2 regions of the Stenotrophomonas sp. 112478_Sma genome follow, and region 1 is predicted to be linked to the other one. Evidence: predicted binding sites of a transcription regulator. Region 1 holds the regulator's gene; the other holds the start of a gene.

Evidence for each region. The regulator FliA, encoded in region 1, starts transcription of late flagellar genes. The targets are predictions, from matches to a motif close to TAAAGTTTNNCNNNCNNNGGCCGATAA.
Region 2: the regulator FliA is predicted to act here: its motif matches at 5,516-5,542, upstream of ACZK08_RS14340 (HDOD domain-containing protein).

Annotation. Positions count from the first base shown of each region.
Region 1 covers NZ_CM151072.1:1,952,900-1,960,565, forward strand. Annotated here, with positions in the region: gene ACZK08_RS09095 (ParA family protein) at 1-340, opposite strand, end outside; gene motD (flagellar motor protein MotD) at 345-1,358, opposite strand; gene ACZK08_RS09105 (flagellar motor protein) at 1,360-2,100, opposite strand; gene ACZK08_RS09110 (chemotaxis protein CheA) at 2,247-4,079, opposite strand; gene ACZK08_RS09115 (protein phosphatase CheZ) at 4,082-4,687, opposite strand; gene cheY (chemotaxis response regulator CheY) at 4,687-5,079, opposite strand; gene ACZK08_RS09125 (RNA polymerase sigma factor FliA) at 5,137-5,880, opposite strand; gene ACZK08_RS09130 (MinD/ParA family ATP-binding protein) at 5,877-6,764, opposite strand; gene flhF (flagellar biosynthesis GTPase FlhF) at 6,751-7,666, opposite strand, start outside.
Region 2 covers NZ_CM151072.1:3,119,319-3,126,984, reverse strand. Annotated here, with positions in the region: gene ACZK08_RS14355 (thiolase family protein) at 6-1,181, opposite strand; gene ACZK08_RS14350 (autotransporter serine protease) at 1,364-4,192, shown strand; gene ACZK08_RS14345 (Glu/Leu/Phe/Val dehydrogenase dimerization domain-containing protein) at 4,251-5,348, opposite strand; gene ACZK08_RS14340 (HDOD domain-containing protein) at 5,629-6,711, shown strand; gene ACZK08_RS14335 (phospholipase D family protein) at 6,715-7,666, opposite strand, start outside.

The DNA.
Region 1 (7,666 bases):
GTGCCAGCGCGTTCTGCAGCGCCAGGCCAAGGCCCGGCTGGTTGGCGCTGCGGCGCTCCAGCGTGGCCAGTGCCGGCTGTGCACAGACGTAGTCCAGGCCGCTGACGCTGCTGGTGTGGCAAAGGCTGGACAGCTCGGCCGGAGGTGCGCCGAACAGCTCAAGTACGCCGGTCGGTGGCGGGTCCACCGGCACGCCGAAGGCGCGGCTGAGCGAGGCGTGGGGATCAAGATCGATCAGCAGCACGCGATGGCCCTGCGTGGCCAGGTTGCGGCCGAGGGCCAGGGTGGTCGTCGTCTTGCCGACTCCGCCCTTCTGGTTGGCGACTGCCCAGATGCGCATGGGTTTACTCCTTCATTGCCGGGGGAGCGGCGGCGCCGACACGGCTGCCAGCCGGCACCGGTGGCAACTGCACCGGTGCGATGGGGGACGGGGAGGGCACTGTGGCGGGCGTTGCCGCAGGCCCGGCGGACGGGTCGGCCGCGCCGTTGGCGGCGTTCAGGCGCTGGCCCAGCGGGTCGACCGAGTGCGAGGTGTCGGCCAGGATGATGACCATCACCCTGCGGTTGCGGTTGCGACCCTGCGCACTGTCGTTGTCCTCGCGCGGGCGGAACTGGCCGTAGCCGACCATGGCCAGACGCGAAGGCTGCAGGCCCTGGTTGGCGAACAGGTGGACCACGCTGGCGGCCCGCGCGGCCGACAGTTCCCAGTTGGAGGGGAAGGTGGCGGTGGCGATCGGCACATTGTCGGTGTGGCCTTCCACCCGCACGCTGTTGGGTACGTCGCGCAGCACACCGGCCAGGCTGGACAGCGTCCCGCGCGCGTGCACGTCCAGCGCCGCCGAGCCGGTCGGGAACAGGATGTCGCTGTTGATCTCCACTTCGATCCACAACTCGGTGCGGCGCACGCTGATCATGCCGCGCTCGATCAGCGGCGACAGCGCGGCGGTCAACCGGTCGGCGATGCTGCTGAGCTGGCGCTCGGCACGGGCGATCTGCTGCTGGTCGTGCACCGAGACCGGCATGCGCATCTGCGAGGCCATGGCCGGCAGCAGGGTAGGGTCGTGCGAGGGTGCCGGTGCGGACGGGCCGATCTTGGTGCCGGACTTGATCACCGAAGGACTGTCCCAGCCGCCCCCCTGCACCTGCTTGTTGCCGACCTGCACCGGATTGATGGTGCGCGGCGCGCCACCAAAGGCATCGGTGAGCGCATCGGCCATGATCCGGTACTTGCCTTCGTTGATCGAGGAGATCGCATACATCACCACGAAGAAGGCCAGCAGCAGCGTCATCAGATCGGCATAGGGGATCGCCCATGCTTCATGGTTGGCGTGCTCTTCGTGGTGTCTGCGGCGGGCCATGTCAGTGCAGGAAGCCGGACAGGTTGGTTTCGATGTTCCGCGGGTTCTCGCCCTGCGCGATCGAGATCAGGCCTTCGATGACCATCTCGCGGTCGCGGCTGTTGTGGGCGATCACCCCCTTCAGCTTGGCGGCGATCGGCAGGAACAGCAGGTTGGCCGACGCGATGCCGTAGATGGTGGCGGTGAAGGCGGCGGCGATGCCATGCCCCAGCTTGCTGGGGTCGGCCAGGTTCTTCATGACGGCGATCAGGCCCAGCACCGCACCGATGATGCCCAGCGTCGGCGCATAGATGCCCATGCCCTCGAAGACCTTGGCAGCGGCCTGGTCACGGTGTTCCTGGCTGCCCAGCTCGATCTCCAGCATGTGCCGGATCGATTCGGGCTCGACGCCGTCGACCAGCAGCTGCAGGCCTTTGCGCAGGAACGGATCCTGCTGCGCTTCCACCTGCGCTTCCAGGCCCAGCAGGCCCTGGCGGCGGGCGATGTTGCTCCACTCGACGATCTGCTGGATCAGCTCGCGACGATCGCTGTGCGGCGGGCGCACGACCCAGCGCACGATCCGGAAGGCATGCCTGAATACGGCGGGTGCGGTGTGCAGCAGGATCGCGGCGATGGTGCCGACGATGACGATCACGAACGCCGCAGGCGACCACAGGGACGCCAGTCCGGCGCCCTTGAGGATGCTGCCGCCGACCAGCGAGGCCAGGGCGAGAAAGAGTCCGATGAGGCTGAGTCTATCCATGGGTCCGGTATCGGCGTGTGTGAATGGGACTTGAGACACCGGTCGATCGCGTACAGACGGTAGTCACAGTTTCTGGTTCGCCGGGCATGGCCCGGCGCTATCGCGCGAGGCCGTTTCCGGTAGCGCCGGGCCATGCCCGGCGAGCGTCATCGCAGGCCATCCACGTCGAGGATGAGGGCCATCCGGCCATCACCGATCAGCGTCGCACCGGCGTAGCCGCGCAGGCCGCGCAGGGCCTTCGGCAATGGCTTGATGACCACTTCCTCGCGCCCACGGACCTGGTCCACGACCAGGCCGAAGCGCGCCTCGCCGGCCTGCAGCACCACGATGGTGAGCAGCGCCGAGGCGGCGGGCGTCACATCCAGCCACTGGCGCAGATCGACCAGCGGCAGGGTGTGCGAGCGACGATCCAGCACCGCCCGGCCATCGAACCAGCCCAGCGAGGTGCGCGGTGCATGCAGCACTTCCATCACGCGCGCCAGCGGCAGCGCATAGACGTCCTCGCCGGCCTGCACCAGCAGGGTTGGCAGGATCGCCAGGGTCAGCGGCACGCGGATCAGGAAGCGGCTGCCCCGGCCCAGTTCCGACTGGATCTGGATCTGCCCACTGAGCTCGCGGATGCGCGACTGCACCACATCCATGCCGACGCCGCGGCCGGAGATGTCGGTCACCTGCTGCTTGGTGGAGAAGCCGGGCAGGAACACCAGGTGCAGGCATTCCTCGCTGCTCAGCCGGGCCGCCGCCTCCGGGTCGATCAAGCCCTTTTCGCGTGCTTTCGCGCGCAGTTTTTCCGGATCGATGCCGGCGCCATCGTCCTGCACCTCGATGCTGACGTAGTCGCCTTCCTGCTGGGCCGACAGACGCACGTGGCCCATGCGTGGTTTGCCCTGTGCTTCGCGCAGATCGGGCATCTCCACACCGTGGTCGATGGCGTTGCGGACCAGGTGCACCAGCGGGTCGGCCAGGGCCTCGACCAGGTTGCGGTCAAGCTCGGTTTCGGCGCCGACCAGCTCCAGGTCCACTTCCTTCTTCAGCGAGCGGGCGACATCGCGGGCGACCTTGGGGAAGCGCGAGAACACCTTGCCGACCGGTTGCATGCGCGTGCGCATCACTGCCGACTGCAGGCGCGCGGTGGCGATGTCCAGGGTCGACACGGCGCGGTCCAGTTCCTCGTCGCGCAGGCGCGCACGCAGGGTCTTGAGCCGGTTGCGCGACAGCACCAGCTCGCCGATCAGGTTGACGATCGCATCCAGCCGCTTGGTATCCACGCGCACGGTGTGCTCGGCCTCGGCCACCGGCTTGTTGGCCGCGGGCTTGGCAGCGGCGGCCGCGGGGCGCGGTGCGGGCAGTGCAGGCGCAGGCGCCGGCGGAGCAGCCACGGGTTTGGCGCCGGGGGCGGCGCCGCCGTGCAGCTGGTCCAGCAGGGCTTCGAACTCATCCTCGCTGATCAGGCCATCGTCGGCCTTGGCCGGCGTCGCCACCGCGGTGGGGGCGTTGCTGCCGTGCAGCTGATCGAGCAGGGCCTCGAACTCGTCGTCGGTGATCAGGTCACCGGCAGCGGGCGCGGCTGCTGCGGGAGCGGCGGCGGCCGGCGCAGCAGCGCCGTGCACGTCGAACTGGGCGATCAGGTCCGGCGGGGCATAGCCGGGTTCGTTGCCGGAAGACACGGCATCCAGCATCGATTGCAGGTAGTCCAGTGATTGCTGTGCGGCATCGAAGTGATGCGGCTGCAGCACCGCCTGGCCAGCGCGGGCGGCGCCCAGTGCCTCTTCGGCGGCATGGCACAGCTCGACCATGGCGGTGATGCCGAGGAAGCCGGCGCCGCCCTTGAGCGTGTGATAGCCACGGAACACGGCGTTGAGCTGGTCGGCGTCCTGCGGCGCCTGTTCCAGCGACACCAGCTGTTCGCCGAGGCGATCCAGGATTTCCTGTGCCTCGATGATGAAATCGGCGGTGATGTCGTCGGATACCGCGCTCATGCTTACAGTCCCAGGTCCGACAACAGGTCGTCGGCGTCGTTCTGAGAGACCGCGTGGCGGTCCAGTCCCTTCAGTGCCGGTCCGGCCAGCGCCGGATCGGTGCGATGCTGCTCCGGTGGCAGGCCCAGCGCGCCAAAGCCTTCGTGCACGCGGCGGACGATGCCGACCACGCGACGGATGATCTGTCCGGTCAGGTCCTGATAGCTCTGGGTCAGGGCAATCTCGGTCAGGTTGTGGCGGATGCGTTCCAGCTGCGCATCCTGCCCCGGCTGCAGGCCTTCGGCGCGCAGCTGTTCGGTGAGGCTGCGGCACTCTTCGGCCAGGTCCAGGGTGCGGTGCGTGGCCTGTTCGGTCATCGCCACCACATGGTCCAGGCGCGCGCAGGCGTCGTCCAGCTCGCCCGCCTCGCTGGGGACGGTCGGCAGTTCGCCCAGGGCCTGGCCCAGTTCGCGGGCCAGCCGTGACAGGCCGCTCATCATCGGCTGCGTGCGTGCGGCCACCAGGGCGTCGATGCGCTGGCGCCAGGCGCTCTCGTCGCCGGATTCGAGCGCGTCGAGGGCTTCCTGCAGGCGCAGGGCGAGGGCGTTCTTGTCGACCGTGGCGTCCATCAGGCGCTGGCCGCCAGGCGTTCGAAGATCTTGCCCAGTTTCTCTTCCAGCGTCTGCGCGGTGAACGGCTTGATGATGTAGCCGTTCACGCCGCTCTGCGCCGCTTCGATGATCTGCTCGCGCTTGGCCTCGGCGGTGACCATCAGGACCGGCAGGGTCTTGAGCTTGGCATCGGCGCGGATCGCCTTGAGCAGCTCGATGCCGGTCATCACCGGCATGTTCCAGTCGGTGACCACGAAGTCGAACGGCTGGCTCTGCAGCATCGACAGTGCGGCATGCCCGTCCTCGGCTTCGGCGGTGTTGGTGAAGCCCAGATCGCCCAGCAGATTCTTGACGATGCGGCGCATGGTCGAGAAGTCGTCGACGATCAGGATGCGCATGTTCTTGTTCAAAGCGGAGTTCCTTTGTTGTTCAGTCGCCCGCGGTGGCCGTGGCCGCCGCAGGCATGTTCATTCTTCAAGCCCGGCATCCGCGGCCTCGAAGATCTTCAGCCGGCCGCGCAGGCGCAGCACGGCCTGGCCGTGGATCTGGCAGACGCGCGATTCGCTCACGCCGAGCACCGCGCCGATCTCCTTCAGGTTCAGCTCCTGCTCGTAGTACAGCGAGAGCACCAGCTGTTCGCGCTCGGGCAGATGGCCGATGGCCTTGCCCAGTTCGCGGCCGAACTCGCCACGTTCCAGGACCTGCTGCGGTGTCGGTCCGCCCTGGGCGACGGTGTCCAGTTCGCCCTGGTCTTCGATGCGCGATTCCAGGCTCAGCACCTGGCCGCGCGAGGCGTCCTCCATCAGCCGCAGGTATTCGGGCAGTGGCATGTCCATGGCCGCCGCCACCTCGGTGGCACTGGCTGCACGGCCCGTGGTCTGCTCCAGGCGGCGGATGGTGGCGGCCGCATCGCGGGCGCGCCGATGCACCGAGCGCGGTACCCAGTCGCCGCGGCGGATCTCGTCGATCATCGAGCCGCGGATGCGGATCGAGGCATAGGTCTCGAACGAGGCACCCTGGTCGGCGTCGTAGCTGCGCGAGGCTTCGATCAGGCCCATCATGCCGGCCTGGATCAGGTCGTCCACTTCGACGCTGGCCGGCAGGCGTGCGGCCAGGTGATGGGCGATGCGCCGCACCAGGTCCGAGTGCTGGGCGATGACCTCGGTCGCCGCCGAGCGCTGGACTTCCCTGTACTGGGCCGCGCCTTTCATGCTGCCACCCCGCGTTGCTTGAGGATGCGCTCGAGGAAGAATTCAACGCCACCGCGTGGCTCGGTGGGGGCCTGCCAGCGGGCGGTGCGACGGGCGATCTCGGTGATCGCCAGCGCCGCCGGGCTGGATGGATAGGCCTTCACCACCGGCTGCTGGCGCTGCACCGACAGGCGCAGCCAGTCATCCTGCGGCACGCAGCCCAGGTAGTTCAGCGAGACATCGGCAAGGAACTTCTCGCAGACCCGGGTCAGCTTTTCATACAGTACGCGGCCCTCGTTGGGGTCGCGCACCATGTTGGCCACCACCTGGATGCGGTCCACGCCGCGCTCGCGCGACAGCACCTTGATCAGTGCGTAGGCGTCGGTGATCGAGGCCGGCTCGTCGCAGACCACGACAACGGTGTCCTGTGCGGCCTGGCAGAAGGTCAGTACGCCGTCGGTGATGCCGGCGGCGGTGTCCACCACCATGATGTCCAGCTCGCGTTCCAGTTCGGAGAACACGTTCACCAGGCCGATGTGCTCGGCCGGGGCCAGCTCGGCCATGTGCCGCCGACCGGACGCGGCCGGCACCACCAGCACGCCGTTCGGACCTTCGACGATCACGTCTTCCAGCGAGCAGCGGCCGGCGACCAGATCCGCCAGGGTGTGGGTGGGATTCAGGCCCAGGATCACGTCGATGTTGGCCAGGCCCAGGTCGGCGTCGAGCAGCAGCGTGCGCTTGCCCATGCCGGCCAGCGCCACGGCCAGGTTGGCCGAGACGTTGGTCTTGCCGACGCCGCCCTTGCCACCGGTCACGGCGATGGTGCGCACAGGGCCGAGCGGCTCGCTGCGGGTGGCCGACAGCGGGAAGGTCTTGGTCAGCTTGGCGTACTCACGCGACGGCATGGTTCAACTCCGGGTTGCAGGGCATATCGGCCGCTCGGCGCAAATCTTCAAGGCGAAGTACGAGATTGGCCGCGCTGGCCCGGTGCAGGTCGTCCGGAACGTCCTGGCCATCGGTCACCCAGGTGATCGGCAGCGCGTGGTCCACCGCGACCGACAGGGCGTTGCCGAAGCGGCCGGTCTCATCCAGCTTGCTCAGCACCAGGCCCTGCAGGTTGGCCGCGCCGAAGCGGCGCACCACCTCGTCCATGTCGCCGAAGCTGGTATTGGCCGGCAACACCAGCAGGGTGCGGACCTGGCGGGCGGCACGCAGCCACTGCAGCTGGGCGGCCAGGGCGCGGTCGCGCGGGCCCAGGCCGGCGGTATCGATCAGCACCAGCTTGTAGTCCTTCAGGCGCTCCAGCAGCTGGTCCAGGTCGGTACCGCTGTTGGCTTCATGCACCGCGATGCCGAGCTGGCGGCCATAGCCGTACAGCTGCTCGCGGGCACCGATGCGCAGCGTGTCGGTGGTGACCAGGGCCACATCGCGCGGCGCGTGCTTCTCGGCGAAGCGCGAGGCGAGCTTGGCGATGGTGGTGGTCTTGCCGGCCCCGGTTGGACCGACCAGAGCGATCACGCCGCCTTCTTCCAGCGGATCGACCGGCGCGATCGGCAGCCTGCGCGAGATCAGGCCCAGCATCAGCCCGCGGCCCCGGTGGGCTTCGGTTTCCAGCGGTATCTGCATGGCCACATCGCGGGCCAGCCCGGCATCGAATCCGTACTCGTCCATCAGGTCCAGGGCGGTCGCCCGCACCGGGCAGCCGCGCAGGCGCTCGTCGGTGAAGCGGTTCATCTCGCGCTCGATGACCTGGCGCATGCCGGCCACTTCGTGGCGCAGCTGGCGGATCTCGGCATCGTCCTGTGCA
Region 2 (7,666 bases), 1.2 Mb from region 1:
CCTTTTTAAATCAATTCGATGGCAATTGCGGTCGCCTCGCCACCACCGATGCACAGGGTGGCAATGCCGCGCTTGCCACCGCGCGTGCGCAGGGCGTTGACCAGGGTCACCACCAGGCGTGCCCCGGATGCGCCGATCGGATGGCCCAATGCGCAGGCCCCACCATTCACGTTGAGCTTGTCGTGGGGAATGCCCAGTTCGCGCATCGGGGCCATCGCCACCACGGCGAAGGCTTCGTTGATTTCGAACAGATCCACCTGGTCCAGCGACCAGCCGGTCTTCTGCAGCAATGCGTGGATGGCGCCGATCGGTGCGGTGGTGAACCACTCCGGCTCCTGCGAATGCGTGGCGTGGCCGACGATGCGTGCCAGCGGGGTGATGCCGCGGGCCTTGGCGTCTTCCTCGGTCAGCAGCACCACGGCGGCGGCGCCGTCGGAAATGCTGGACGAGCTGGCAGCGGTCACGCTGCCGTCCTTCTTGAACGCCGGGCGCAGGGTCGGAATCTTGGCGATGTCCGAGCGGCCGGGCTGTTCATCGGTGTCGACCTCGACCTCACCCTTGCGGGTGGCCACCTTCACCGCGACGATCTCGTCGGCGAACGCACCGTTGGCCTGCGCCGCCTGCGCGCGCTTGACCGATTCGATGGCGTAGGCGTCCTGCTCCTCGCGGCTGAACTGGTACTTGTCCACGGCGCACTCGGCGAATTCACCCATGGCCTTGCCGTCGTAGGCGTTGACCAGGCCATCGTGGGCCATGTGGTCCACTGCCTGGAAGTTGCCGAAGCGGTTGCCGGTGCGCGAGTTGGGCAGCAGGTGCGGCGCGTTGGACATCGACTCCATGCCGCCGGCAACCACGACCTTGGCCGAACCGGCCTTGATCAGGTCATGCCCGAGCATGATGGTCTTCATGCCCGAGCCGCACACCTTGTTGAGGGTGCTGGCACCGACGGACAGCGGGATGCCGGCGGCGATCGCGGCCTGGCGGGCGGGCGCCTGGCCAAGGTTGGCCGGCAGCACGCAGCCCATCAGGACTTCGGAAACGTCGCTGGCCGGGACACCGGACTGCTCCAGCGCTGCGGCGATGGCGGCCGCGCCGAGGGTCGGGGTCGGCACACCGTTGAACTGGCCGAGGAAGGAGCCGATGGCGGTGCGTTTGGCGGCGGCGATGACGATGTTGGACATGGCAATCTCGTTGATGCGTAAGCAATGTTCGGAAAGGAGACCGGGGGCGTTGGATGCGCTCCGGTTTCCCGGCAGACTGCGTGGGGGTCGGCCCAAGTATAGAGGGTCGGGGATGGCTGCCGCTGGATGGCGCCGCATGCCCGCCGGGATGAAGGCGGGCCAACGTTCATGGGATGGAATCGATGGAACGCACGACGATGGCACGGTCGGTCCTGGCAGCGGCGCTGGCGATGGCGCTGACGGCGTGTGGGGGCGGAGGTGGCGGTGGCAACGTGCGCGTTGACCCGCCGCCCACCACGCCGCCGCCTGCACCGCCGCCGCCGACCACGCCGCCCCCGCCCAAACCGCTGGAGCCGGCCTTCGATGCGCACCTGTCGGTCACCCATGCGGGTGCCGCGCAGGCCACCGGTGCCACCGGCAGGGGCGTGCGCATCGGCATCGTCGATTCGGGCGTGCAGCGCGCGGCCGCCGCGCTGAACGGGCGGGTAGTGGCCAACCTCACCTACATCGACCCTGCCCGCAACAATCTGGGGGTGGACGATGTGGTCGGCCATGGCACTGCCGTCGCCAGCCTGGCGGCGGGCGCAGCGGTGGGGCGCTGGCCCGGCGGCATCGCGCCCGGTGCGCAGATCGTGTCGGCGCGGATCATCTCCGACAAGCCGCCGGCAGACGACGGCAGCGGCCAGGGCAATTCGTTCAGCGGCACCCTCGGTGTGGCCCAGGTGCACCGCGACCTGATCAGCTACAACGTCAAGGTGATGAACAATTCCTGGGGCGGGCTGTACTGGACCGACCTGCCCACCACCGCCCAGGTCGCCGGCGAGTACCGGCCTTTCGTCATCAATCACGGCGGGCTGGTGGTGTTCGCCGCGGGCAACGACGCGCGCAGCGAGCCCAGCAGCCTGGCGGCATTGCCGGGCCAGGCGGGCGTTGCAGGCTCGCGGCCGGCTGCGGATCTGGAGCGCGGCTGGCTGGTGGCCACGGCCGTCGATCCCTACGCGCCGGACACGCTGGCCGGTTACGCCAATGCCTGCGGCCAGGCGGCGCGCTACTGTCTGGCGGCGCCGGGCAGCGCGGTCTATCCGGATGACGCGGGCACCAGCTACTTCTGGAACTACGGCACGTCCTTCGCCGCACCTCTGGTGTCGGGCGCGGCCGCGCTGGTGTGGGAGCGGTATCCGTACTTCGACAACAACCTGGTACGGCAGACCCTGCTCGGCACGGCCAAGGACATCGGCGCCGCCGGCGTGGACCCGGTGTTCGGCTACGGCCTGCTCGACATCGGCAGGGCCATCAACGGGCCGGGACGTTTCGACTGGGGCAACGTGATTGCCAATGTCGACGCAGCATCCACCGGTTCGGTCTGGAGCAACGACATCGTCGGCAGTGGCGGCCTGGTCAAGCAGGGCGCCGGCGTGCTGGCGTTGACCGGCAACAGCAGCTACAGCGGTGCCACCCGCATCGAAGGCGGTGTGCTGTCGCTGCGCGACGGCGGCGTGATCCGTTCCAGCGTGAGCATCCTGCCGCAGGCCGATCCATCATCCAGCGGCCTGCAGTTCAATGGCGGCACGCCCCGCGTGGTCGGCAACGTGACCAACGGCAGCAGCGTGTTCCTGACCACTGCCAACACCACGGCGACCATCGAAGGCAACTACGTGCAGCAGGCCGGCGCACAGCTGATGATCGCGCTGGGGGCCAACGCGCTGCAGGTCACCGGCAGCGCCCGTCTGGACGGTGGCGTGCACGTCCACGGATTCGTCGATGGCTACGTGCCGCAGGACGGTACCCGGCAGGATCTGATCCATGCCGCAGCCGGCCTGACCGGCACCTTCAGCACCGCGGCCACATCCAGTGGCCTGCAGGGGCTGGCCCTGCTGCAGACCAGCTATGGCTATGACAGCAACAACGCATGGTTGAACCTGACCCGGATCAGTGTCACCGCCGCTGCGCGTGGGCTCGATGCCGGTGTGCAGACAACTGCGGCGCGGCTGGAAGGCGCGTTCGTCGAACTGGACGGCAACCACGCGTTGCAGGATTCGCCATTCGGTGGCGCAGCGGCCGGCCTGCAGCGCAGCACGGGCCTGGCGGCCACGCTGGAGAGCCTGTCCGGCAAGGCCCACACGCGTGCCGAGGCGGCGACCTTCGACAGCATCGACATGTCGCGACGCGCGGTGGCCGCCCGTTTCGATCGCGTGCAGGCTCTGCCTGCGCTGCGCGGTGCCTGGCAGAGCACGTTGGGTGAGGCAGGGCAGGGCAGTTTCGCCGGCAGCGCCACCGACAGCCGGGGCTGGATGGCCGGTCAGGACGTGCCGCTGGGCAGCCATGGCCTGCTGGGTATGGCGTTCGGTGAAACACGCAGCAACGGTGGCAGTGCCTTCAACGGTGACCGCGGGCAGGACCGCCAGGCGCAGGCGCAGCTGTATGCCGGCTGGAGCGTTGGGCACGGTTATGCATTGGCACAGTTCGGCACAGGGCGGTTCACCCGCGAACTGGACCGGCAGCTGCTGCTGGGTGCAGGTGCCTACGGCGTTTCCGCGCGCTACGGCGGTCGATTCAGCAGCGCCAGTGTCGAAAGCGGCTATCGCTTCGGCACCGTCGGCGCGTCGTTGACACCGTATGTCGGTGCCAGTGCCACGCGGGTGGATACCGCGGCGTTCAACGAGCGCGGCGGCTTTGGTTTCGGCCTGCGTGGTGAAGCCAATCGTGCGCAGCGCAGTCAACTGCTGGCGGGGCTGCGCGGCGAGCGCGGCTGGGGACGCTGGACGCTGCGCGGGCACGCCGAATGGCAGCAGCGCCTTCAGGGCGGCGCCGGGGAGTGGCAGGCCAGCTTCGTCGGTGTCGACGCGTGGGCACCGCTGCCAGGTGCCGACTCACCGCGTGGCAGCGCCCTGCTCGGGCTTGCGCTGGAGTCGTGGTGGGGGCGGAGTGGCCGTCTGAGCCTGGGCATCGATCAGCGTGTCGGCGGTGATGACGCACGGCAAGCGGCGCTGCGTTACAGCGCCGGGTTCTGATCCATCATGGGGTTGCCGGCGCCCGGAGGGGCGCCGTGCCGAGGCCCGGCAGGGGCGGTCAACCGCCGCGCAGATTGCCCAGGCGCGGGGTGCTGCGGCCCAGCGGCATCTTCAGCTTGCCGATCGACAGGATGCGGCTCTCGGCGATTCGGTCGGCCGCACGTTGCGGCGCGATGTTCTCGCGCTGCGACAGTTCAAAGATGCGTGTCAGGTTGTGGTAGATGCTGCGGATCAGGCGCATCGCGCGCTCGCGGTTGTAGCCATCGATCTCCAGCGACACGTTCATCACGCCACCGGCATTGACCGCGTAATCGGGTGCGTACAGGATGCCGCGCGCGTGCAGTTCATCGCCGATTTCCAGGCTGGACAGCTGGTTGTTGGCGGTGCCACAGATGATCTTGGCCTTGATCCGCGGCAGGGTGTCGGCATTGATCGAGCCTTCCAGCGCGCACGGCGCGAAGACGTCGGCATTCACTTCGTGGATCTCGTCCGGCTTCACTGCTTCGGCGCCGAAATCGCTGACTGCGCGATCGACCAAGGCCGCGTCCAGGTCGGTGACATACAGCTTCGCGCCGCGGTCGCGCAGCAGCTTGACCAGTTCCATGCCGATGTGGCCCAGGCCCTGCACCGCGATGCTGGTCTTGCCCACTTCCTCGTGGCCGAACTTGAAACGCATCGACGCCATCAACGCCTGCAGCGCGCCGTAGGCAGTGAACGGTGCGGGATCTCCGGAGCCGCCATGCACCTGGTGGACGCCGGTCACGAACTGGCTTTCCAGGTAGATGTTCTCCATGTCGTTGACGTCGGTACCGACGTCTTCGGCGGTGATGTAGCGGCCACCCAGCGAATCGACATAGCGACCGAAGGCGCGGAACAGGACTTCGGTCTTGTCCGCTTTCGGATCGCCGATGATCACCGCCTTGCCGCCACCGACATTGAGGCCGGCCAGCGCATTCTTGTAGGTCATCGTCCGGCTCAGCCGCAGCACGTCGGCCAGCGCTTCGTCGGTGCTGGCATAGGGACGCATGCGCACGCCGCCCAGGGCCGGGCCCAGGGTGGTGTTGTGGATGGCGATGATCGCCTTCAGGCCGGCGTCATGGCTGTGGCAGAACACCACCTGTTCGTGGCCGGTGGTGGCGAGGGTTTCGAATAGCATGGCGTCTCCGATGGTGCGAACGGCGGCGAACTGCAGCGAACGACCAGTGAACGGTAGGGTCCCAAAACAAAAAAAGCGACGTCGTCGGTGCAGGGGGACGGGTCGCGCGGCGCCATTCTAGTCCATTCCCCGAGTGTCTGCCGTCGACGTCGATGGGCACTGCGGGTTAAAGAAGATGAAAGCGCGGCCGATGCTGCGTCGATGGCCAGTGGCCGGATCGTGTGAAGAGACAGAGACGGGCCATGGCGAGCGCAGTACGACATCGACAGGATCACGGCCGGTGACGCTGGCCTGGGCACGCAGGGTACGCGGCTGGCTTGCGTCGCTGACCGGCGCGGCGCCGTCGCGTCTGTCGGCGGGGCCGCGTCAGGCGGTGGCCGCTGCGGCTGCCCGCCTGCAGGGAGACCCAGTGCCCCCGGGAGAGATCGCCGCGCAGCTGCAGCGTGGCCTGCACGCGCTGGCGCTGTACCCGCGACTGGCGGGCGAGCCCGGCCCTGTCGATGCCGCCAGCGCCGGACTGGCACAGGCGGTCGCGGACGCGCTGCAGGATCGCGACTGGGCGACGCGGCAGCTGCCGCGCCGGCCGCAGCTGCTGCCGCAGCTGATCCAGACCGTCAACGATGATGCCGCCTCGGCACGGGTGATGGCGGCGATCATCGGCCAGGATCCGGTACTCACGGGCAACCTGCTGCGTATCGCCAACAGTCCCGCGTACAAGGTGCACGAACGCCCGGTCGAGAGCCTGCAGCGGGCGGTGACCCTGGTCGGCACGGAAGGCGTGCGGCAGATCATCAGTGCGGTGCTGGTGCAGCCGGTGATGCAGGTTCAGTGCGAGCGGTTCCCGCAGTTCAGCACGATCACCTGGGAGCACGCCCTGCTGGCATCGCGTGCTGCTGCCGACCACGCACGCAGCGTGAACTCCGGCGATGCCTTCGCTGCGCAGTGGCTGGGCCTGGTGCAGGGACTCGGTGCGGCGCTGGTGATGCGCCAGCTGCTGCAGGAAGCCCAGGCGCGCGGCGAGGACGTGCAGCCGGCCCTGGCCCTGCAGCTGCTGCAGCAGTGGTCGTTGCCGCTGGCACAGCGGGTGGCCGCCGCCTGGGAGCTGCCCGATCCGGTACACCAGACCCTGGCGGCCGACGCCTCGGGCCCTCTGTCCGACAGCCTGCGGCTGGGCAGCGCAGCGGCGGCGGCGAGCCTGCTGTGCCGGCATGGCCACGCCACCCAGGGCCGCATGCTGGCCCTGCTGGAGCAGCTGCCGTCGGCTCCGCCCCATGCGCTTCGCTGGATCTGGCGGCGCCTGCATGGTCGCAGCGTGGAAACACTGGACGACGCCCCGCATGAAGGCGAGGCCAGGGCACACTGAGCGCTACAGCTGCGATTCCACCGGCAGCCAGCTGATGATCCGCGACAGCCAGCGCTGGCGCCGCGTAGCACCTGGCTCGTCCTCCACCCAGCGCGGCGGAGGCTCACGCTCCAGCCAGCGCAGCCGATCGCGGTTGTCCACTGCCAGCCACCAGCTGTGCCTGGCGTCGGCCAGGCGCAGGTACTCGTCGCGCAGCTGCGCGCCCAGCACGGGGTCGTCGAACAGCACCCCCATTTCGGTGTTGAGATAGGCCGAGCGCGGGTCGAGGTTGAAGGAACCGACAAAGCCACGGCGGTCGTCCACCAGGAAGGCCTTGGTGTGCAGGCTGGCCCCGCTGCTGCCGAACAGGCCTGCATCGCCCGCCTGGCCCTGTGCCTTCAGCTCATACAGGTGCACGCCGGCGTTCAGCAGGGGCACGCGGTAGCCCATGTAGCCGCCGTGCACGGCCGCAACGTCGTTGGCGGCAAGGGAGTTGGTCACTATGCCCAGGTGCACGCCGCGCGACGCCATTGCCGAGAGCCCGTCCAGGCCCTCGTTGCCCGGCACGAAGTAGGGCGAAATCAACAAGGCCTTGCTGCGCGCGGACTCCAGTTCACCGATCAGCCCGGTAACGAGCCAGCTGCCGCGGTCGTCGTTGCGGTGTTTCATCGGCGGATCCGAGACGATGCGCACGGTGCTGCTCCAGTGCAGCGGCTCGGGGCTGGGACGCTGCCGATGGCGTGATTCGGCCACGCGCGCAAGATAGGGCCGGGCAGCATCGCGCTGCGCTTCATGGTCGGACTCACGCACCAGAAGGCGAAGCTGCGCGTCGGTATGGAAGGCCAGCGCGGAGACCGGAATCGCCGCCGGGCTGTTCCAGTAGTCGTCGAATATCCGGTTCGCCTGTGCAACGGCAGGGCCGGCGACCAGCAGGTCCAGGTCCTGGAAGTTCACATCCGTGCGCGCGCTGAAATAC